3 regions of the uncultured Psychrobacillus sp. genome follow, and region 2 is predicted to be linked to each of the others. Evidence: predicted binding sites of a transcription regulator. Region 2 holds the regulator's gene; each other region holds the start of a gene.

Region 1 (8,571 bases), on a different contig from region 2:
TTCACTGAAAACCTTCTGGATAAGGCGGTACTAAGAAAGTTCCCATCTAACAGGATAGTAGTAGAGATACTAGAAAATATTACGATAACTCCCCGTCTTATTAAACAAATTAGACAAATAAAAGCAATGGGCTTTCTTCTTGCACTGGATGATTTTGTTTTAAAACAAAATGTTGACTATTATGATGAACTGTTTAGCTTAGTTAGCTTTATTAAGATAGATTTTCTTGCCACTACAGTGGAAGAGAGAAAATCGGTCGAGAAAATTGTCCAAACCAACTATCCCAACATTGTACTGCTAGCTGAAAAGGTTGAAACACGAGAAGATTTTTACGAAGCTAAATCTGCTGGCTATAAATTGTTCCAAGGCTACTTCTTTGCTAAGCCTGAAATTATTAAGGCCACTGATATACCTGCTAACGTAGTGCAATATATTAGACTGATCAATCTTTTACGCAAGGAAGAAGCTTCTATGGATGAAATTGCGTTAGAAATAGAGAGAGACGTTTCCTTGACCTTTAAAGTGTTAAAAATGGTCAATTCTCCAGTTGCTCGACCACGTTCCAAGGTTCGCTCGATTAAACAGGGTGTTTTAATGTTAGGGCTGGAGGAGATTAATTATTGGCTTCATGTCTTGTTACTGCGAGAGGTACATCAAAACTACAAAGGGGATGGACTAGCTATTGTAGAAGCATCCTTATTTAGAGCGAAATTTTGTGAGCTACTTGCTAAACAGAAAAACCTGACAAATTCCTCTGAATATTTATTAGTAGGCATGTTCTCTCTAATGGACACCATCTTACATAAGAAGATGGATCAGCTAGTTAAAGAGTTACCTCTTTCTGATGATGTAGCGGCTACTTTGGTTGGGTCCAGCACAGAGATGACGCCTTTCTTAGATTTAACCATTGCCTATGATGAAGTTCGTTGGAACGATATGCTCGAAGGAGCTAATAATCTAGAAATCGATTTTCCAAGTCTTAATAATTTTTATAAGGAAGCTCGTAAGTGGGCAACTGACATAGTAACACAGTAATTAAACTGCCATTCTTAGGATTGGCAGTTTTTTGATTGAAGTTCTTTTCTTTCCATTGCATTTTCTTTTAAAAGTTGTAAAATATAAGAACAAATGTTCTTTTAAAAGAAAGGTGAATGAAGATGCCCTTAATACCAGAAGAGGCAATTCCATATTTCGAAAAAATGATTTATCTTCCCATGGTATTTACCATCTTGGAAAAGGATCGAACCATTATTGAAAAAGCCCCATTCAAATTAAACAGACCTTATTTGACTCTCGTAGAAGGAGCAGCAAAGCAAGTTCAAAAAGAGCTAAAAGACACACATGTCTACATGAGAAGGCATAGTATGAAAGTGATTAGAGGAGAAGGAGATGATATGTTCACAGAGTACGTGTTTTTTCATGGAGGATACGAGGAGCACCGTCGTTATCTGAACGTCCGTCTTCGTAACCGCGTAGAAGAACTGCTTTCTATGTACTTAACCATTACCTAATCAGTTGCGAATGTTTTTACGCATAGATGCTTGTCTAGAGGTGGCATATCCGTTGTTTAAAAGATGGCTCATTCGTTTTAGGAATTGGGTGCTTAATATGTTGGCATACGCCACTTGACGATTCATAGTGTTAGGCGAAACAGGAACATCAATGGTATCCCCATTAGAAAGAACAACGGTAGATCCCTTTTTATTTGGGTAAAAAGTTTCGATGGCCTGATAGGAAAACCATATATTTAAATCTGATTTTGGAGAAAGAACCGGAATCCATATACAAGGTGATCCAAAGTCATGAGCTAGTATGATTGGTAGCTTAAAATAGTTGCCAATCGTTTCTCGGGAAAGGTTTACTGCGTGTTGAAAGGAAGAACCGTAGAAGGAGCAGGAATAACGAACGATTTCGTATGGCTTTTTACTTACCATGGAGGTTTCACCAGAAAAATTAGTAACTTTCGTGTAAACTTTGTTATTTACTACAGAAGGTTGAAGTAACGCGGTTTCGAAGGAGATAAGATGGGATTTATTTTCAATTTTATTAGTCAGAAAATTTCACTCCTTAGTATATTATAATTTAAATTATAGTTAATTTTGGAAATAAATCAAGCTAATGTATCTAAAAATTAAAAAATACTTCTATTTACTGTATAATCTAAATTTTCTCAAAATGATTGCAACTAGCCTTAAGCTTTTATATAATATAAAAAAGGCATCGGGGTGATTGAAATGGACAAACAATATTCATATACAGATTTTATGAAAGCAATGGGACAAACAGGGAAAGAAAGCTCTGCAGAAAAGTTGTTAAACGAGATTTATCTTGATATGTTTTTAAATGTTGTCCACCGGGAGCAGAGAAGTTTTCGGCTAATGGGTTTAATTGACGAGGCATTGGATCGCAAGGATAAAGAAGCATTTAACGAGTACACGAACGTGTTACTTCATCTGAAAAATTAAGTTGCTAATGGGCCGGGAATTCGTGAGGAATTAATAGTTAATATATGTTGAGGATGGGGCTGAGATAATCTAATCATGCCCCCAAAAAGTGAGATTGCGATATGCAATCTCACTTTTTGCATTTAATTTGGGTAAATGTCTTTCAAAAAAGTAGTTCGGAGATAAGGCGGCGAACTTAATAAAAACAACGGCTATGAAGAAAATATAAAAATAAAGCAGTTCAAATTTTACAATGAGTGAAATTTGAACTGCTTTTAGTTTTGATAAAAAGTCTATTCTTTTGATGTTAAAAAACTAACATTCTTATATTTTTGCAAGATAAAATGTAGCTTTTTCTGTAAAAGAGGGTAGTAATAGATAGGAAGAGATTTTTACCACTAAATCGTTGATACGACAAAGGTTGAACCTACTCTGAAAATTTATTTTAAAAACGTATGTTCGTTTTAATAGTGTTAGAAAAATGATTATGTTAAACTAAATTTAATAAGAATACGGGAGGCATACATATGGAACAAATTTTTGATTTACAATCTCCGTATGAGCCAGCAGGGGATCAAATAGAAGCAATAAAAGAGCTAGTAAAAGGAGTAAATGAGGGCAAAAAGCATCAAACATTACTAGGGGCCACAGGTACTGGTAAAACCTTTACTATTTCAAACGTAATCCAACAAATTAATAAACCAACCCTTGTCATGGCCCATAACAAGACACTTGCAGGGCAGCTATATAGTGAGTTCAAGGAATTCTTTCCTAACAATGCAGTAGAATACTTTGTCAGCTATTATGACTACTTTCAACCAGAGGCATATGTGCCACAAACGGATACGTATATAGAAAAAGATTCTAGCATTAATGAAGAAATTGATAAATTGCGACATTCAGCCACTTCTTCATTATTCGAACGTAAGGATGTCATTATTATCGCTTCTGTTTCCTGTATTTATGGACTCGGAAATCCAGAGGAATATAAAGAAATGGTTGTGTCACTAAGAGTTGGCATGGAAATTGATCGAAACCAGCTATTAAGAAAGCTAGTGGATGTGCAATATGAACGAAACGATATTAATTTTACTCGTGGAACATTTCGAGTTCGTGGAGATGTAGTGGAAATTTTCCCTGCCTCTCGTGATGAGAGATGTCTAAGGGTAGAATTTTTTGGTGATGAAATAGATCGGATTCGAGAAGTGGATGCGTTAACAGGAGAAATATTGGGTGAACGGGATCATGTAGCTATTTTCCCAGCATCCCACTTCGTAACACGAGAAGAAAAGATGAAAATAGCCATAAATAATATTCGTCAGGAATTAGAGGAGCAGCTTACTATTCTTCGAAGTGAGGATAAATTGTTAGAAGCTCAAAGACTCGAGCAGCGAACGAATTATGATTTAGAAATGATGGAGGAAATGGGCTTCTGTTCAGGGATCGAAAATTACTCGCGCCACTTGACGTTAAGACAAGCGGGAGCAACCCCTTATACATTATTAGATTATTTTCCGAAGGATTTCTTACTGGTAGTAGATGAAAGCCACGTTTCATTACCACAGGTTAGAGGAATGTTTAATGGAGACCAGGCGCGGAAATCTGTGCTAGTAAATCATGGTTTCCGGTTACCTTCTGCATTAGATAACCGTCCGCTCACTTTCCAGGAATTTGAGGGGCATGTGAACCAGGCTATTTATGTATCCGCAACTCCGGGACCATACGAATTAGAGCATACACCAGAAATGGTCGAGCAGATTATCCGACCTACGGGATTATTAGATCCTATTATTACAGTGAAGCCGATTGAAGGACAAATAGATGATTTAATTAATGAAATATATGAACGATCTGCTAAGAATGAACGAGTCTTAATAACAACTTTAACAAAGAAAATGTCCGAGGATTTAACGGATTACTTAAAGGAAATTGGTATAAAAGTACAATATCTGCACTCAGAGATAAAAACATTAGAGCGAATTGAGATTATTCGAGAGCTTCGTTTAGGAACGTATGATGTCCTGATAGGAATTAACCTATTGCGAGAAGGATTAGACTTACCTGAGGTTTCACTGGTCGCTATTTTGGATGCGGATAAAGAAGGCTTCCTACGTTCAGAGCGTTCATTAATACAAACTATTGGGCGAGCTGCCCGAAACTCTAACGGTGAAGTTATTATGTATGCCGATAAAATGACAGATTCTATGACAAAGGCCATTAGTGAAACGAAGCGTCGTCGTACCATTCAAATGGAATATAACGAAAAGCATGGCATCACACCTAAAACGATTGAGAAGAAAATTAGAGAAGTAATACGAGCCTCTCAAGTGGCGGAAGACGAAGAAAGCTATGTACAGCAATTAACTAGCGGAAAAGTCTTAACGAAGGAAGAAAAGGGTAAACTATTAGACAAACTCGAAAAAGAGATGAAAGATGCTGCAAAAGCGCTTAACTTTGAACGAGCTGCTGAATTACGTGACGCAATTCTAGAGCTCAAGCTGGAAGGATGATGATTGGTGAAAAACCAAGAAATTAATATTCAAGGTGCTCGAACAAATAATTTAAAAGATATAAGTATTAAAATACCAAGAGATAAGCTTGTCGTCATGACAGGTTTATCTGGTTCTGGTAAGTCATCATTAGCTTTTGATACGATCTATGCGGAAGGGCAAAGACGTTATGTCGAATCCTTGTCAGCCTATGCAAGACAATTTCTTGGCCAAATGGATAAGCCAGATGTGGATTCTATAGAGGGTCTGTCTCCTGCTATTTCAATCGATCAAAAAACAACAAGTAAGAATCCAAGATCTACTGTCGCAACAGTTACGGAAATTTATGATTATATGCGATTATTATATGCTCGCGTAGGGAAACCGATTTGTCCAAAACATGGGATAGAGATTTCCTCCCAAACAATCGAGCAAATGGTTGATAGACTCATTGAATATCCGGAAAGAACAAAAATGCAAATTCTTGCCCCGATTGTTTCTGGACGCAAAGGGACACATGTGAAATTGCTTGAGGACATGAAAAAGCAAGGATACGTACGTGTTCGCATTAATGGAGATTTAATAGACTTAGATGACGATATAACTTTAGACAAAAATAAGAAGCATAATATTGAAGTAGTCATCGACCGAATTGTTATAAAAGAAGGGATTGCTGCACGAATAAGCGATTCCTTAGAATCCGCATTGAGACTTGGAGATGGACGAGTTTTAATAGATGTAATGGAGCAAGAGGAGCTGCTATTTAGTGAGCATCATGCATGTCCAATTTGTGGTTTTTCGATTGGAGAGCTAGAGCCTAGAATGTTTTCATTTAACAGTCCATTTGGTGCATGTAACGATTGTGATGGATTAGGTGTCAAATTAGAGGTTGACCCGGATATAGTCGTTCCAGATAAAAGCTTAACTTTAGAAGAAGGCGCCATTGTCGCATGGCAGCCAACTAGCTCTCAATATTATCCGAAGCTACTAGAGGCAGTGTGCAAGCATTACAAAATAAAAATGAATGTACCAGTCGAAAAGTTACCAATTGATCAATGGAACAAAATTATGTACGGTTCGGGTAAGGACAAAATTCGTTTCCGTTACCAAAACGAATACGGCCAAATGAGAGATAATCTAATTCAATTTGAAGGCGTGCTTGCAAATATAGAAAGACGTTATAGAGATACATCTTCCAACTACACACGTGAACAAATGGAAAAGTATATGGCAGAGCATGACTGTCCTACTTGTAAGGGATATCGTTTAAAAGAAGAAACAATGGCCGTAAAAGTGGATTCTATGCATATCGGGCAAGTATCTGAGTTTTCCATCGAAGAAGCATATAAGTTCTTTAAGGAATTAAAGCTATCAGAGAAGGATATGCAAATAGCTCGACTAGTTTTAAGAGAAATTGATGAACGTCTGAGCTTCCTTGATAATGTAGGGTTAAATTACCTGACGCTTAATCGCGCATCTGGAACATTATCTGGGGGTGAGGCTCAACGCATTCGATTAGCAACTCAAATAGGCTCAAGGCTTACGGGTGTACTTTATATTCTGGATGAGCCTTCTATTGGTCTCCACCAAAGGGACAATGATCGCTTAGTTGCAACACTCAAGGATATGAGAGATATAGGAAATACGTTAATCGTAGTTGAGCACGATGAGGACACGATGATGGCAGCAGACTATTTAATCGATGTGGGACCAGGTGCTGGTGTCCACGGTGGGGAAATTGTTGCAGCTGGAACACCAGAGGAAGTAATGAAAGATAGTAATTCACTAACTGGACAATACTTAAGTGGTAAAAAGTATATTCCGCTACCTATTGAACGAAGAAAGCCAGATGGTCGTTATATCAAGATTAAAGGTGCTACTGAAAATAACCTGAAGAATGTGAGTGTCGATATCCCGTTAGGAGTATTTACAGCAGTCACAGGGGTATCCGGATCAGGAAAAAGTACATTGGTGAATGAGATTCTTTATAAATCATTGGCACATCAAATTAATCGAGCTAGAACGAAGCCAGGTGCACATAAAACAATAGAAGGAATTGAAATGCTTGATAAGGTAATTGAAATCGATCAGTCTCCTATTGGGCGCACTCCTCGTTCGAATCCTGCAACTTATACAGGGGTATTTGACGATATAAGAGATCTCTTTGCCTCAACAAACGAGGCGAAAATTCGAGGATATAAAAAGGGGCGCTTTAGCTTCAATATAAAAGGTGGACGTTGTGAAGCCTGTCGCGGAGACGGTATTATCAAAATAGAGATGCACTTTTTACCAGATGTCTATGTACCTTGTGAGGTTTGTCATGGAAAACGATACAACCGGGAAACACTTGAAGTATTGTATAAAGGAAAAAGTATTGCAGACATTTTGAAGATGACGGTTGAGGATGCTTTAGCATTCTTTGAAAATCATCCAAAAATAAGTCGCAAGATCCAAACAATCTTTGATGTAGGTTTGGGATACATGGAGCTGGGACAACCAGCTACTACTCTTTCAGGTGGAGAAGCACAACGAGTGAAGCTAGCATCGGAGCTGCATAAGCGTTCTAATGGTAAGTCATTTTATATTCTAGACGAACCAACTACTGGATTACATGTAGATGATATAGCGAGACTGCTTGGCGTGTTACAACGCTTAGTTGAAAATGGAGACACAGTTTTAGTGATTGAGCATAACCTAGATGTGATTAAGACGGCAGATCACTTAATCGATTTGGGGCCTGAGGGTGGAGACAAGGGCGGAACCATTTTAGCAACAGGGACACCCGAGAAAATTGCAGAAGCAAAAGGCTCTTATACTGGAAACTATTTAAAGCCTATTTTAGAGCGAGATCGTAAAAGAATGGAAGAAGGCATTAATAAAGCAACAACAAAAAGTTAAAGCCTAAAAAAACGTAAGTGAAACCTTTTGGCTCACAGAACGTATAACTAGTAGGAAGATATTTGTAATATACTTTTAAATTTATGAGGAGGCCTTTAACTATGCAAGAAGAGCGTAAACGTATTTTGGATATGGTTGAAAACGGCACGATTACTGCACAGGAAGCACTGGCACTTTTAGAAGAGCTAGGTAAGCAAGCAACAATTGTAACTCCCCAAGTAAATACTCAAAAGTTTGAAGAAGAGAAAAAAACAGAGCAAGTCAAACAAGGTAGCGCAGATTTTATCGAGGACTTAAAACGTGATTTTACAATGGTAGGAGATCGTTTTATGCAGTTCATGCAAGGGACTGTAGATAAAATGAAGGATTTCGAGTTTGAAATGAAATTCAATGATCCTGTTACTTTTGAAGAGAAGTTTGTAAAACAAGATGTGCAATTTGACGATATCTCGATTAACCTTACAAATGGTAAAGTGAACATCTTTCCATCGGAGGAGCCATTTGCTCATGCTACGGTGAAAGTCAAATCCTTTAAGAACTCTACAGAGGAAGAGGCAAGAAAGAGATTCCAAGAAGAGTTTATATTTACTACTGAAGGAAACAAGCTACGCGTTTATAGCGATATGAAAACTATTTCCGTACAAGTAGCTTTGTTTGTTCCAGAAAAAGAGTATAACCATATTTCTGCTCGTTTGTTTAACGGTGATTTTGTAGCACAAAATCTAGAGGCTAATACATTC
Region 2 (5,575 bases):
TGCCTTCGATTCTTACAGAAAACGGGTTTATTGATAATGCCAACGATGCAGCTAAGCTCAAGACTTCCTCTTTCATTGAATCTTTAGCTAGAGGTCATGTAAATGGTATCGTAAAGTCCTTTGGGCTTCCTAAAAAGGCTACAGCTGTTTATCACACGGTTGTAAGCGGAGACACTGTCTATGGACTTAGCCAAAGATACGGTAGTACAGTTCTGCAGATAAAAGATTGGAATGGTCTAGACTCCAATTATACGATTTATGTTGGTCAAGTATTAAGAGTAAAATAAGAAGGATGCATCAAAAAGAAAAAGCGCGGGGTATATTTACTCCACGCTTTTCTTCCTCTACTTTGTATTAATGGTTACACCTTGCAGCTTCAAATACTGACCATCTGAAACAGTTAAATAAGTATCAGCTTGTACATTTTCATTCGTTACGATATCTTCCAGCTGATGAGAGCTGCTCTTAGATACTTCGTAATAACCTAATTCAGAATCTGTACCTAAAGTGATCTTATATTCTCCTGCAGGGAGATCTTTTCCAATCTTATACATACCATCCGTGTAGACATTGTCTTCTGGAATAACTGAAGGTGCCTGGTCTACCGCATACATTTCTCCATCCTGGAATTTAAAATATTCCCCATCTTTAAGAGTCACATAGGAATTTGCACCCTTACTTAAGTTATCGTTGAAAATAATACTTTCCAATGCTCCGGAGCTATCTTTAGAGCTCTCGATATACGTGTAGCCTTTTGCAAACACTATATATTCTCCAGCTGGAATATCGGTCCCAACCTTGTAAGTCCCCGATTTAATCTTCCCGTCATCCTTCTTTTTGGTTTCCTCCTTTTCCTCTGTAGGTTTGTCAGAGGTAGTGGTATCATCCGTTTTGTTTGTAGTTTGATCGGTTGCGGTATCATTTGTAGCGTCTTCATCTCCGCCACCTGTAGTTAATACAATGATTATAATAATGACGATTACCCAGAACCACCACTTTTTATAAAACGGCTTTTTTGACTTTCCCATATATTTCTCCACCAATCATAAGAAAAGATTTGTTTAAACATTAAGAGGTTGCCCAATAATGTTATTTTTTATGAGTTATGATAGAGATTTAATTACTAAAAAAGGAAAGATAAAGGAGTTCATTGTTAGAAAGGAGAATAGTGTATGAAGACGTGGCGAGAATAAAATTATTTTGGTGATTTTTTTACAGGGGATATATGAAGTGTCTACTTCTATAGGGTAGGAAGGAGAAAGAGAGAAGAATAATACATTCCACTATAAATATGGTACAAGTGAAGAGGTGCATTGATGTTCGAAAAAATAAGAGTAACCTTGTTGGTATGTGCAATTGTATTTGGAGTTTTAGATTTACTAACCGAACTGAATTTATTACCTTTTATGGCGTTGTTCATAGGTGCAAATTGTTTTCTATTAGGGTTAAACGATTTAAAAAAAGAGAACAAAGTATTTATGGGTTATACATTTATGATGATCTCTTTGATACTAGTTTTAATGGCTATAATCAGTTTATTTAAACCTTATTATTAAAAAATGAGCTTGGCAAAATGTTTACCAGCCCATTTTTTATATTCTTTCTTTATTATAGCTGTATTAATCTATTCCATATTCCTTGATGAGTGTCTCCATTTTTCTGCCGAACTCACGATCCAATTTTCGTACTTCATTTAAAATTTCATTTGCCTTTGTAATTTTATCTGGGTCGTTGGCATCCATGCCGGCTGCAACCTCACTAAATGCAATGTGCTGCTTGCTAATGGCATCTATTAGTAACTCATGGGTAGCTGCAATATCATCATTAGGGGGAATGATTGCTTCTATGTTTTCTAGTACAAACATATTTTGCGGCAGTATTTCTTCATAAATGGCAGTAGCAAATGTATAGCTATCGATTTCACCATTTGATGCACCCATTCTAAGTTCATCCCACTGTACCGCTAAGTCAGATACCTGCATATAAGCGTCTCGTACATCATCAACATAATACTGTATCAATTCCTTGTCGGCTGTCACAACTTCTGTTTTTTCTTCTTCCTTCGTAACTTCTTTTTCTACTTTAGTTTCAGACTCTTCTTCCTTTTTGACGACTTCCACCGTTTCCTTCTCGGGCTTTGCTTCCTTTGAAGATGGAGAACAGGCAGTCACTCCCAGAATAAGGGAAATTAACCCTATCATGAACCATTTCTTCATTTTATTAACCCCTTCCTGTAATTGGAAAGTACTATATTTTTAGTACACGGATCTTTCATACATCTTTTAAACGGGCTAACAAATGCGATACCAGTGAAGGACATACTAAGACCTTCCTAAGCTGATTTCTTTTTATTTTCGATGAATAAAAAATCACTTACTTAATATATTCAGATGAAAAAATGAAGTCACTGCTATTTGGTTAATGATCGCTTGTAAAATAGCTTTTGTGCGTTGGTAATAGGGTGTTTTAAGGGGATATAAAAATATAAAGATGAGTATTTTCTTAAATAGCAAAATCCTGATTAAACGCTAACATTTACAAATAAGTGATTGTAGCGGCAGGTCACGACATCAGGATGATGGCTTAACCTGAACAACTGAAAGCGTCTGTCAGAAATATATTCACTCAGATGTTATGAAAAAGGGAAGGAGGTTCTTTGGAAATAAAAAAAGATGGACATGAATATATCATGCCATCTTAATGTCTTTTGGTGTATGTGATTTTTTTACAAATCAATCTATATTATATTCAAGTAGTAAATTCTCCATCTCTCTTCCAAATTCGCGATCAAGTTTTCTTACCTCACTCAAAATTTCGTTCGCCTTAGTCATTTTATTGGAATCGTATGTGTCCATAGCAGTAGCAACCTCACTAAATGCTATATGCTGTTTATTGATTGCGTCTATAAAAAGTTCATGGGTACGAGCAATTTCATCATTCGGAGGGACTATTGCTTCAATTACTTCAATAATAGCCATGTTTTGGGGTAACAAATCTGTTCTGATTACTTCAGCGAATTCTGGAGGAGTTACCTCTCCTGTGGAGGAGCCTATTCTTAGAGCATCCCACTGAGCTCCTAAATTAGTAGTCTCCATATAAATTTCCCTAACTTCCGTGACATACGTTTCAACGGCTTCTCGATCTTTAAAATTTTCAGGTACTTTAGTAGATACCATTTCTGCCTCTGTTTTACTAGCTTTAAGTTCTATTGGTCGTTTTTCCTTGTCAGCTATTGGGGGAGTAACCTCTTCATTTGAATTACAGGCAACTAAGTAAATAGTGCACGAAAGTAAAAATATTAATTTTAGTCCTTTCCTCATATTTTCTCTCCTTTTCTTATTTGGGTTGTAACACACATATATGGAAGGTTTTTCTTGAACTATAAAACTTTACCCTTCGTCGCAAAAAGAAAAACCAAAAAAGGAGAAAATTGTATAAAATAAATGAAAAATAGAGTATTTAATATTTTTTAGTAGAAATGTATGTAATAGTTGTTAGAATAATGGTTTTTCAAATTGGTTCAGATGGGCAATCACAGCTAGTTGACCAATATGGTAGGCCTCGTGACCATACACATGCTGAAATACCCAACCAATTGTCGGAACTGATGGAGGGATCCACCCGTCAGAAAATGATGGCACGTCTATAAGCTGGTCAAATTGTAAAACATCCAAAGAGTTAAGAATAAAATCAGTTTCCATTCTGATTTCCTCGTAAGCTGTTAAGATTTCTCGAGGTGGTGAATAAGCATCAACAGTAACTTTAGGTTTCTTTTTAAAAGCTATTTCATTGATCCAGAAATCCTCACTTGTGGCTATATGAGATACTACCCAGGCTACATTATTAGAGTAATTAGGGTGAACTTTCACCCAATTTTCTTCAGACAAATTTTTAAGGTAAGGTATTAAGGTTTTTCGAAAATCGTTACGATAAGGAAATTGCAATTTGAATCTTCCTTTCCACGGTTAGTAGATTATGATTCTCTTTTGTTAAGTTCTTTCATAAAAAGACGAGGGGGAAGTGTAGACTTAAGGTGTAAAAGCAAGATAAGAAATTATTAGTAAAAACAAAACCCCCTCACATATAAATGTGAAGGGGTTTTTCGATGATCTAAACAGAAATGTCCACTTTCTAGTTTAGATATGATATCGGCTCTACGTAATCATACTATGATACGGAAATAAGTCAAGAGATTATTAGTGGATATGTCGGTAAACTCCAACTACTTTTCCTAAAATCGAAACTTGGTTCACAATAATAGGGTCCATAGTCGAGTTTTCTGGTTGTAATCTAAAATATGTTTTTTCTTTAAAGAACCGTTTCACAGTAGCTTCGTCGTCCTCAGTCATTGCAACTACAATATCCCCATTATTAGCAGATTGTTGTTGTTTAACCACAACATAATCTCCATTCAAGATTCCAGCTTCAATCATACTGTCACCCATAATTTCTAACATGAATAGATGGTCGTCCGATGTACCAAACGTTTCAGGTAAAGGAAAAAATTCTTCAACATTTTCAATAGCTGTTATAGGCATACCGGCAGTAACTTTACCAACCAAAGGAACATGCACAACACCCTGTCTTTCCACAGAAACTTCCAAACCGTCCAAAATTTCAATAGCGCGTGGTTTTGTAGGATCTCTCCGAATTAACCCTTTACTCTCTAATCTTGCTAAGTGACCATGCACTGTAGAGCTTGAGGCAAGTCCAACAGCCTCGCCAATTTCACGTACGGAAGGTGGATAGCCTTTTTTACGAACCTCTTCTTTTATAAAAGCTAAAATATCTTCCTGTCTTTTCGACGCTTTCTTCAATGAGTTCACCTCTTTTAGTAATAAATTACCTACTATATTAATACTTGTTAATAGTATAACAGTGTCCTATACAATATGCAAACATAGGTTCTAAAATATGTTGACAAAAACAAATGTTCGCATTAGTATTAAAATGTAGATACGAACAAACATTCTTATTTGGAGGTTTTAACATGAATTGGGTAAAAAACAATTATTTTTTAGCGTTATTTTTAGGACTTAATCTAATTTTCATAACAACTATGGCTATTACACATACAATCTCGGCAGAAAAAGATTACGAAATTCATATAGAACAAGGAGATTCCCTTTGGGGACTTGCTAGTGAATATGGAGTAAAAGATTCAAAAGAAGACTGGATAAGTAAAGTTATCGAAATGAATAATTTATATGATACCTCTATTAAACCAGGAGATGTTATAGTAATTCCAAAGGTAAGTGAGAACTATCACTTAAATTATGGAACAGAGGTAGCAGGAGAATGAAATCAGTTATTTATTGTCGGGTAAGTACAGACAAGTCTACTCAAGAAACTTCACTAGAGAGACAAGAAGAAGAGTTAATAGATTTTGCAACAAAACAGGGTTATGAGGTTTCTCAAGTATTCTTAGACCAGCATAGTGGGTACGATGTGGAGAGAGATGGCCTACTAGAAATGCTTAATTATGTGAAGGAGAATGATATTAAAGCTGTATTTGTCCAAGATGAAACTAGAATCGGCAGAGGAAATGGGAGAATGGCAGTCCTTCATATGCTGC
Region 3 (8,571 bases), on a different contig from region 2:
GACGGTATCCATATAAGTAGTACCCAAGGCGATTCATAGCCATAGAGAATATTTCGCCTGTACTCTCAATACCCTCTCCTTGCTGCCCTCCTACTTTCCAAGAAAGCTGTTGCAACATATAAACATCTCCTTACTGTTCTCTTTAAATGCTTTTTTCCTTCATTAGTTTATCACGAAGTAGCGATATACACTATGTATTACCTGTACTTTTATGGAATTTCAGACCTTTGACGGAACCCCTCCGTCACGATTTATTCAAAAAAGTATGGAAACGCAAATTATAAGCCGCTACTAAAGACAGTAGCGGCTTTTTGTGAAACTTTATATAGAGTACCAAGCCTTTTGTGAAGAAAGCCTTGCTGCTATATATTATTTTGATTTCTTTTCTACCAGTAATTTCAAAGCAGTTCGATCTTCACCAGAAATAATAATATCTGTGAACGCCGGTGAGCAAGTTAGGTCTGTTCCACTAGGAGCAACAAATCCTCTTGCAATAGCAATAGCTTTTATAGCTTGGTTTAATGCTCCTGCGCCTACTGCCTGCATTTCTGCGTAACCTTGTTCTCTTATAACTGCAACTAATGCACCAGCAACTGAATTGGGGTTTGAACGAGAAGATACTTTTAAAGAATCCACTATCATTTCTCCTTTTATCGCTATATTTATGAACTTGCTTTCGTTCATAAACTAACTTATGCTCGGAAGAAATTTTTTAGACTTTTTTATGCTTCAAATGGATAATCTTCGTTAATATATATTCTCTCTTGATGTGTTGCTTTACCAGTTTGGTTATCCACCTCTACGAAAAATCCACTTAGCACCGAACGACCGCTCTTCGGTACTTCAAAGCGAGTTGGCATATTTGTTTGGAAACGGTATAGTACGTCCTCTTTTTTCATCCCTAATACTTCATCATAAGGACCTGTCATTCCGACATCTGTAATATAAGCAGTGCCGCCAGGAAGAATACGAGAATCCGCTGTTTGTACATGCGTATGAGTTCCTACTACAACAGAGGCCTTGCCGTCTAAATGCCATCCAAAGGCAATTTTTTCACTTGTCGCTTCTGCATGAAAGTCTACAAATACAATTGGGGATAGCTGCTTAGCTTCTTCAACCATTTCAGTTGCCATTTTAAATGGATCATCGTGTGGCGGTAAGAATGTTCTACCATGCATATTGATGACAGAAATAGTGTGGCCGTTTTTCGTTACAGAGGTCATTCCTTTACCCGGAGCGTCTTCTGAAAAATTGGCAGGACGAATTAAATAATCTGTATCATCGATGAAGTCCATAATTTCTTTTTGATCCCATGTATGGTTTCCCATCGTCACTACGTCTACTCCCATATGTAAAAGAGAGTTAAATATAGTTTTCGTAATGCCTCTACCAGCAGCTGCATTCTCCCCATTGGCAATTACAACATCTGGCATATATTTTCTTTTTAGTCTTGGTAAGTAGCTTTCCAAGGTATCTCTGCCAATTGATCCAACAATATCACCGATAAATAGTATTTTCATTTTTACAATAACGTCCTTTCACGAAAAAAAGGCTTCATTTCGAAGCCTTTTGTTTTCAATGTTATGATTGCTTTTACTTTATTTTGCGTATTCTACGGCTCTAGTTTCTCTGATTACAGTTACTTTTATGTGACCAGGATAATCGAGCTCTTCTTCAATTCGCTTACGGATGTCTCTTGCCAAGCGATGAGCCGTAATGTCATCGATTTGATCAGGACGAACCATAATGCGGATTTCTCTACCCGCTTGAATAGCAAAGGATTTTTCAACACCTTCATAGGATTCTGAAATTTCCTCTAGTTTTTCAAGGCGGCGAATGTAATTTTCTAATGTTTCACTTCTTGCACCAGGTCTAGCTGCAGATAAAGCATCTGCTGCTGCTACTAATACGGCAATGACAGAAGTAGCTTCTGTATCTCCGTGATGGGAAGCAATACTATTAATTACTACCGGATGTTCTTTATACTTTCTTGCAAGTTCTACACCTATTTCAACGTGACTTCCTTCCACTTCATGGTCAATTGCTTTTCCGATGTCGTGTAATAAGCCTGCACGTCTAGCAAGTGTTACGTCTTCTCCAAGCTCTGCAGCTAAGAGACCAGCTAAATAGGCAACTTCAGTAGAATGTTTTAATACGTTTTGACCATAACTTGTACGGTATCTTAAACGGCCTAAAATCTTCATCAAATCTGGATGTAGGTTATGAACACCTATATCAAAAGTAGTTTGTTCGCCAATTTCGCGAATTTGTTCATCTACTTCTCTTCTAGACTTCTCTACCATTTCTTCAATTCGAGCAGGATGGATACGTCCATCTTGCACTAATTTTTCAAGGGCTAATCGAGCAGTCTCTCTTCTAATCGGATCGAACCCGGAAAGAATTACAGCCTCTGGTGTGTCGTCAATGATAAGATCGATACCAGTCAATGTTTCGAGTGTACGAATGTTTCGTCCTTCACGTCCGATAATTCGTCCTTTCATCTCGTCATTCGGTAAGTTTACAACCGAAACGGTAGTTTCCGCAACGTGATCTGCTGCAAACCTTTGTAAAGCAAGTGAAAGTATTTCTCTCGATTTCTTGTCAGCTTCTTCTTTGGCTCTTGTTTCAGATTCTTTAGTCATCACAGCAATATCAGTAGCCAATTCATTTTCTACCTCTTGAAGAATGATAGTTTTTGCTTCTTCACGAGTAAGAGTAGAAATACGTTGTAGCTCTGTTTGTTGCTCTTCAACTAGTTCATCCACTTTACTTTCCTTTTGTTCGATATGCTGTTGTCTTTGTGTTAGAGCATCTTCTTTACGCTCAAGACTTACTTCTCTCTTGTTTAGAGCATCATCTTTACGATCTAGATTCTCTTCTCTTTGTAATAACCGATTTTCCTGTTTTTGCAGTTCCATGCGGCGTTCTCGGATGTCAGATTCAGCTTCATTTCGTAATTGGTGAGTTTCATCTTTGGCCTCTAAAAGTGCTTCTTTCTTTAATGCTTCTGCCTCTCGCTTTGCTTCCTCTATAATGAGTACAGAAGATTGTTTTGCACCAGTCACTTTTGAATCATTCACTTTTTTCAGATAACCGTAACCAACAGCGCCACCGATAATAAGACCAAGCAAAGCGGAGATGATAATTTCCCATGTCATTTCGAACACCCCCTCTTGCTATACTTTTAAGTTTCAGTCGGCACATATATGCTAATTGAATGCATATTTGTACTGCTTTTTAGTCATTTAATAAAGAAATTATACAATTTTAATTGTATAGATGTAGAAATACTCTGTCAAGGAAACGGAAGAATATTATTAGTTTTAGAGAGAGGATATCTATTACTTTAGGTATTGCCTAAATAATATGATTTCATAATTCCTATTTGAAACAATTTCATATTTTCTTTTATTATGTAAAACCACAAGGAACAATCAATAAAAAAATCATGATATTTATCTGCTCAGCAAAGAAATTATAATTAGTTTCAGCTCTGGTTGTCCTTTTCTGAAGAATGATCAATGTTCATTCAACCGACTAGATTCATTGCCTGTCGTTTCAACGAACGCTTTTAATAGGTAAAGCTTCTAATTTTGAATTTAGCTCATTCACAACTACTAAAGTTCAAGTAAAATGGACTTTATGATAAGTTTAAACTACAAAAAATATTAGAAATAGATTTTAAAAAAAGATACCAAGAGAGAGTCTCTTGATATCTTTTTAACTTTAACTATTATTCATCTTCTAAAAGTAGCTCGAACTCGCCATCTTCGTCCTCTGGCTCATGCGCTGCAATAACAAGTGCACCAGCAGACATACCTAGAGATTGACGAATTTTTAATGCCACTTCTTCTTTAATAGCAGGGTTTTCTTTCAAGAATTGCTTAGCGTTTTCTCGCCCTTGGCCAATACGTTCTTCATTGTAAGCATACCAAGAACCACTTTTTTGGATAATATCGTATTCAGAACCTATATCAACGATTTCTCCTTCTTGAGAGATTCCTTCTCCGTACATAATATCTACTTCTGCAGTTTTAAATGGTGGAGCAACTTTGTTTTTTACTACTTTAATTTTCGTTTTGTTACCCATAATGTCTGTACCTTGTTTAATAGCTTCAGCACGTCTTACTTCTAAGCGGACAGAGCTGTAGAATTTAAGTGCACGACCACCAGGCGTTACCTCCGGGTTACCAAACATTACTCCAACTTTTTCACGAATTTGGTTAATAAAGATTGCTATAGTGTTAGATTTGTTAATAACTCCTGATAGCTTACGTAATGCTTGAGACATTAAGCGAGCTTGAAGACCAATATGAGAGTCTCCCATTTCTCCTTCTATCTCCGCTTTTGGTACTAATGCTGCAACAGAGTCGATAACAATGATTTCAACCGCACCACTGCGGACTAGAGCTTCTGCGATTTCAAGGGCTTGCTCTCCAGTGTCGGGTTGAGATAATAATAATTCATCTATGTTAACGCCTAGTTTTTGTGCATATACAGGGTCCAACGCATGCTCTGCATCAATAAATGCCGCTTGCCCACCTGTTTTTTGTATTTCTGCAATAGCGTGAAGCGCTACAGTTGTTTTACCTGAGCTCTCTGGGCCATAAATTTCAATAATACGACCTCTTGGATATCCGCCTATTCCAAGTGCTGCATCAAGAGCTAGGGAACCACTTGAAGAGGTAGAGATTTCACGGTCTGTTTTCTCTCCTAATTTCATTACGGAACCTTTACCAAATTGTTTCTCTATTTGTTTTAAAGCCATTTCTAACGCTGCTTTACGATCATTAGCCAAATGTATTTCCTCCTAGAAACTATCATTTTTTTTACTATCTTTAGTATACTCGGTCTTTGAGAAATTTACAAGAAAAAAGCGAACATCTATTCGTTTATTTTTTAACACTATTAGATTTTGATAGGAAAAAACAGCACAAAATGATAATTTGAGCCGTTTTCTTTTGTTAAAATTAAATTTTCGATAATCCTTCTTCTCTTAAAAGTCGAATCAAATAATGGATAGTAAACTTAACTGTTCTTAAACGATTTGTGTTTCTCATACCGGATAGATTCAATTTATAAGAAATTGGGGCGACGTCTCCATACGCTATTCCAATCCACACCGTTCCTGCCGGTTGATCTCCGTGTCCATCTGGCCCAGCTGCTCCAGTAATACCTATACCTATCGTTGTTTCAAACTTTTCTTTGACTCGACTAGCCATTTCTTCTGCAACCTGACTAGAAACGACGCTATGTTCATCAATCGTTTCTCTCTTAACACCAAGCTGATTGATTTTCACTTCTTCCGTATAGGTGATAATGCCACCTACAAGTGCTACGCCCATTCCTGGGACTGCCGCCAACTCCGATTGAAAAAGTCCAGCAGTCATACTTTCTGCAGCAGAAATTGTTAGCTCATTGTCAATTAGTATATCTCTAAGCTTGGAGGCTAACGATTCGTTATTATATCCATACACATATTTGCCCACGCGGTTTAAGATTTCAGCTTGTAGCTTTTCAATCCTTTTCCAAGCTTCTTCCTCCGTATCTGCTTTCGCAGTAAGTCGTAAGGTTACCTCGCCGTCAGAAGCTAGCGGCGCAAGGGTCGGATTTGTTTGATTGTCCAATAAATCCTGGACCTCATTCTCCAACTCTGCTTCGCCAATACCATAAAAGCGAATGACATGGGACATAATTACATTTTCTTTGTAAAGCAGTTTAGGTAACAGCGGCTTAGCCTCAAATTGGAACATCGGCTCTAATTCTTTTGGAGGGCCAGGCAATAACATATATGTATGTTTCTCTGTGGAAAGCAGCATCCCCGGAGCCATCCCATGCTTGTTTTCAAGGACAGTACAGCCGTCTAAAACTAATGCTTGTTTTTTATTGTTCTCCGTCATTACTTTTCCAGCTCTTTTAAAGAAATCCTCAATATAAATGATTGCATGATCATCTAATACAAGATTTTTGTTAAGGTGTTTAGAAATTGTTTCTTTTGTAAGATCGTCTTTAGTAGGTCCTAAACCTCCTGAAAAAATAATGAGGTCAGCTCGATTTTCTGCGATTTTTATGGCTTCTAACAAACGATTAGGATTGTCTCCAACTACTGTGTGGTAATACACATCGATCCCTAACTCTGCCAGCTGGGAGGATATATATCTTGCGTTCGTATTGGAAATTTGCCCTAACAATAATTCTGATCCTACCGCAATAATCTCTGCTTTCATCCCAAAACTTCCTTCCTATTTTGAGTCAAGTAACACTTTGCGATTCAAATAGAAATAATCAAATCCCGACCATAAAGTAAAGAATAGACAAACGTATAGCATGATCATATCAAATGGGAAATTGAACATTTCAAAAAATACATTTCCTAAAAGTAATGATGAAATCGCGATAATTTGTGTCCACATTTTTATTTTACCGAGTTGATTTGCTGCAACTACCTCTCCTGTATTCGCTAATATTAAGCGTAAACCAGTCACTGCAAATTCACGGCTGATAATTAATATAACTACCCACGCTGGTGCAACTCCAAACTGCACTAATATAATTAATGCTGCTGAAACTAGCAATTTGTCCGCTAGAGGATCTAAAAACTTACCCATATTGGTTACTAAATTATATTTACGAGCATAATAACCATCGATAAAATCAGTAATAGAGGCGATAATAAAAATAATAGCTCCAATTAGGTGATTTACTGGAATGGTTGCGCCTAAAAAACTAGCTTCCCCCCAGTTAAAATCAATTAGCATAAAAATCATAAATACTGGAATTAAAAATATGCGAAACATAGAAATTTGGTTTGGTATATTCATTTTCATCAAAAAATACTCCTTTCATATTTCAAACAAAATAGCCATCTAATCGATGACTATTTGCTGAATTTTATAACTAAATTTTGAGGACTCTTATCTGTTGGGAATTCTACTAGCTCATCATTAATAAAGACTTGCGTAACTGGAACGTTACCCACTCTCACGCGAATTTGTTCCGTTGTAGTTACATCTAGCTCATATGGCGTTCCAGTGTTAACCCAGCTATCATATAAAGTTTTGTTTGCTTGGTCTTTTAAGTTTAACCATGTCTTGTCGCTGCTAGCCATTAACTTTAGCTGATAAGTTTCTGCACCAGATACAGTATATGTTGAAGTTTCCCCTTGAGTCCCCTCTAACGTGAAAGCTAGTTTAGGCACTGGTTCTTCTTCAATTTCTTCTTCCACAGCCTCTTCCTCTTCTTCATTATCTGTAGCTGTTTGATCCGAAGGTGGAGGAGTGATATCCATAGTCACTGGTTCCTCTGTTTCTACTGCAGGTGACTCTTCCGTCTCTGGAGAGTTCTGTCTAAGTGTCCATACAATCACAATTATCGCGACAACAAACAATGCCACAATAATCATCGGCATAATTTCCATAAATCTGTTCGATGCTCGGCCACCCAAAGTTCTTCTAGACGGTGTTGCAGGAATAGTTTTTGCAACATCCTCATTTGTAGGACTTGGAAGCTCTGATTTGTATGTCTCTAAAAGCTCATCCCCATTTAAGCCAACTGCCTCTGCGTATTGCTTGATAAAAGCTCGCACGTAAAAAGCACCAGGAATTGTAGAATAATTCCCTTCCTCAATGTTAGCTAAATACCTTTTTTGGATTTTTGTTATTTCTTGCAAATCCTCGATACTATATCCTTTTGCTGTTCTCGCTTCTTTTAAACGAGTACCAAGTTCAGTCAATTAAAACACCTACTTCGTTAAAAATTAAATTCACCGAATCCGCCAAATCCACCCATGCCTTTGTCGGTCATCGCATGATTTTTTTCCATCATTTCGTACGTTATTTCTTCCTCTGGACTATGACGAAGCTCAATTATATAGTCAAAATCCTCTATAGAATATTCGGAATGCTTGATGAACATATCTGGGTGCTCCACTACTTTAATAGTAGGCATTCTCATCATTTCCCTAACAAGTTGTAGATGCTTTTCATCATTTGACTTTCTTGTAACAATTCCATCCAGAATAAAGATATTGCGATCGCTGAATTCATCCCCAGCGAGTTGATTTCTAATCGTTTGCTTAATCATTGTGGAAGACAGGAAAATCCATTTTTTGTTCGCACAAACACTTGCTGCAACTACAGATTCTGTTTTCCCTACTCTAGGCATACCTCTGATACCGATTAGCTTATGTCCTTCCTGTTTAAAGATCTCAGCCATGAAATCTACTAGTAGACCAAGCTCATCTCTTACGAATCGAAAAGTCTTTCTGTCATCAGCATCTCTTTGTATGTATCTTCCGTGACGCACAGCTAAACGATCTCTTAGCTTCGGCTCACGAAACTTAGTTAAATGAATTGTTTCCATTGTGGAAATGATATGTTCAAAGCGTTCAATATTTTCTTTTTTTTCAGCTTTAATGAGCATACCACGTCTACCCTCATCTACTCCATTAATAGTGACTATATTTACTCGCAGCATACCCAATAGAGAAGAAATGTCTCCTAAAAGTCCAGGACGATTTACTTGAATTTCGTATTCAAAAAACCATTCACTTGCCATCATGTATTCCTCCCT

The links. Region 2 encodes LexA, which represses DNA repair genes until DNA is damaged. Its sites were predicted from a motif close to CGAACATATGTTCG; they were not measured.
Region 1: uvrB (excinuclease ABC subunit UvrB) is a predicted target of LexA. The motif match lies at 2,893-2,906, and genes of this name have one in related genera.
Region 3: recA (recombinase RecA) is a predicted target of LexA. The motif match lies at 4,878-4,891, and genes of this name have one in related genera.

The regions. Positions count from the first base shown of each region.
Region 1 covers NZ_CALIED010000020.1:149,817-158,387, reverse strand. Annotated here, with positions in the region: gene Q0371_RS05265 (HDOD domain-containing protein) at 1-1,035, shown strand, start outside; gene Q0371_RS05260 (hypothetical protein) at 1,158-1,511, shown strand; gene Q0371_RS05255 (competence protein ComK) at 1,512-2,021, opposite strand; gene Q0371_RS05250 (IDEAL domain-containing protein) at 2,235-2,465, shown strand; gene uvrB (excinuclease ABC subunit UvrB) at 2,972-4,954, shown strand; gene uvrA (excinuclease ABC subunit UvrA) at 4,961-7,831, shown strand; gene Q0371_RS05235 (DUF4097 family beta strand repeat-containing protein) at 7,933-8,571, shown strand, end outside.
Region 2 covers NZ_CALIED010000071.1:29,741-35,315, forward strand. Annotated here, with positions in the region: gene Q0371_RS14515 (N-acetylmuramoyl-L-alanine amidase) at 1-287, shown strand, start outside; gene Q0371_RS14520 (hypothetical protein) at 345-1,028, opposite strand; gene Q0371_RS14525 (hypothetical protein) at 1,317-1,556, shown strand; gene Q0371_RS14530 (hypothetical protein) at 1,620-2,216, opposite strand; gene Q0371_RS14535 (hypothetical protein) at 2,733-3,320, opposite strand; gene Q0371_RS14540 (DinB family protein) at 3,495-3,944, opposite strand; gene lexA (transcriptional repressor LexA) at 4,197-4,817, opposite strand; gene Q0371_RS14550 (LysM peptidoglycan-binding domain-containing protein) at 4,991-5,302, shown strand; gene Q0371_RS14555 (recombinase family protein) at 5,299-5,575, shown strand, end outside.
Region 3 covers NZ_CALIED010000084.1:18,172-26,742, reverse strand. Annotated here, with positions in the region: gene Q0371_RS17140 (2-oxoacid:acceptor oxidoreductase subunit alpha) at 1-118, opposite strand, end outside; gene Q0371_RS17135 (stage V sporulation protein S) at 370-636, opposite strand; gene Q0371_RS17130 (TIGR00282 family metallophosphoesterase) at 723-1,520, opposite strand; gene rny (ribonuclease Y) at 1,599-3,158, opposite strand; gene recA (recombinase RecA) at 3,734-4,798, opposite strand; gene Q0371_RS17115 (competence/damage-inducible protein A) at 4,971-6,227, opposite strand; gene pgsA (CDP-diacylglycerol--glycerol-3-phosphate 3-phosphatidyltransferase) at 6,243-6,821, opposite strand; gene Q0371_RS17105 (RodZ domain-containing protein) at 6,878-7,732, opposite strand; gene Q0371_RS17100 (YmfK family protein) at 7,750-8,556, opposite strand.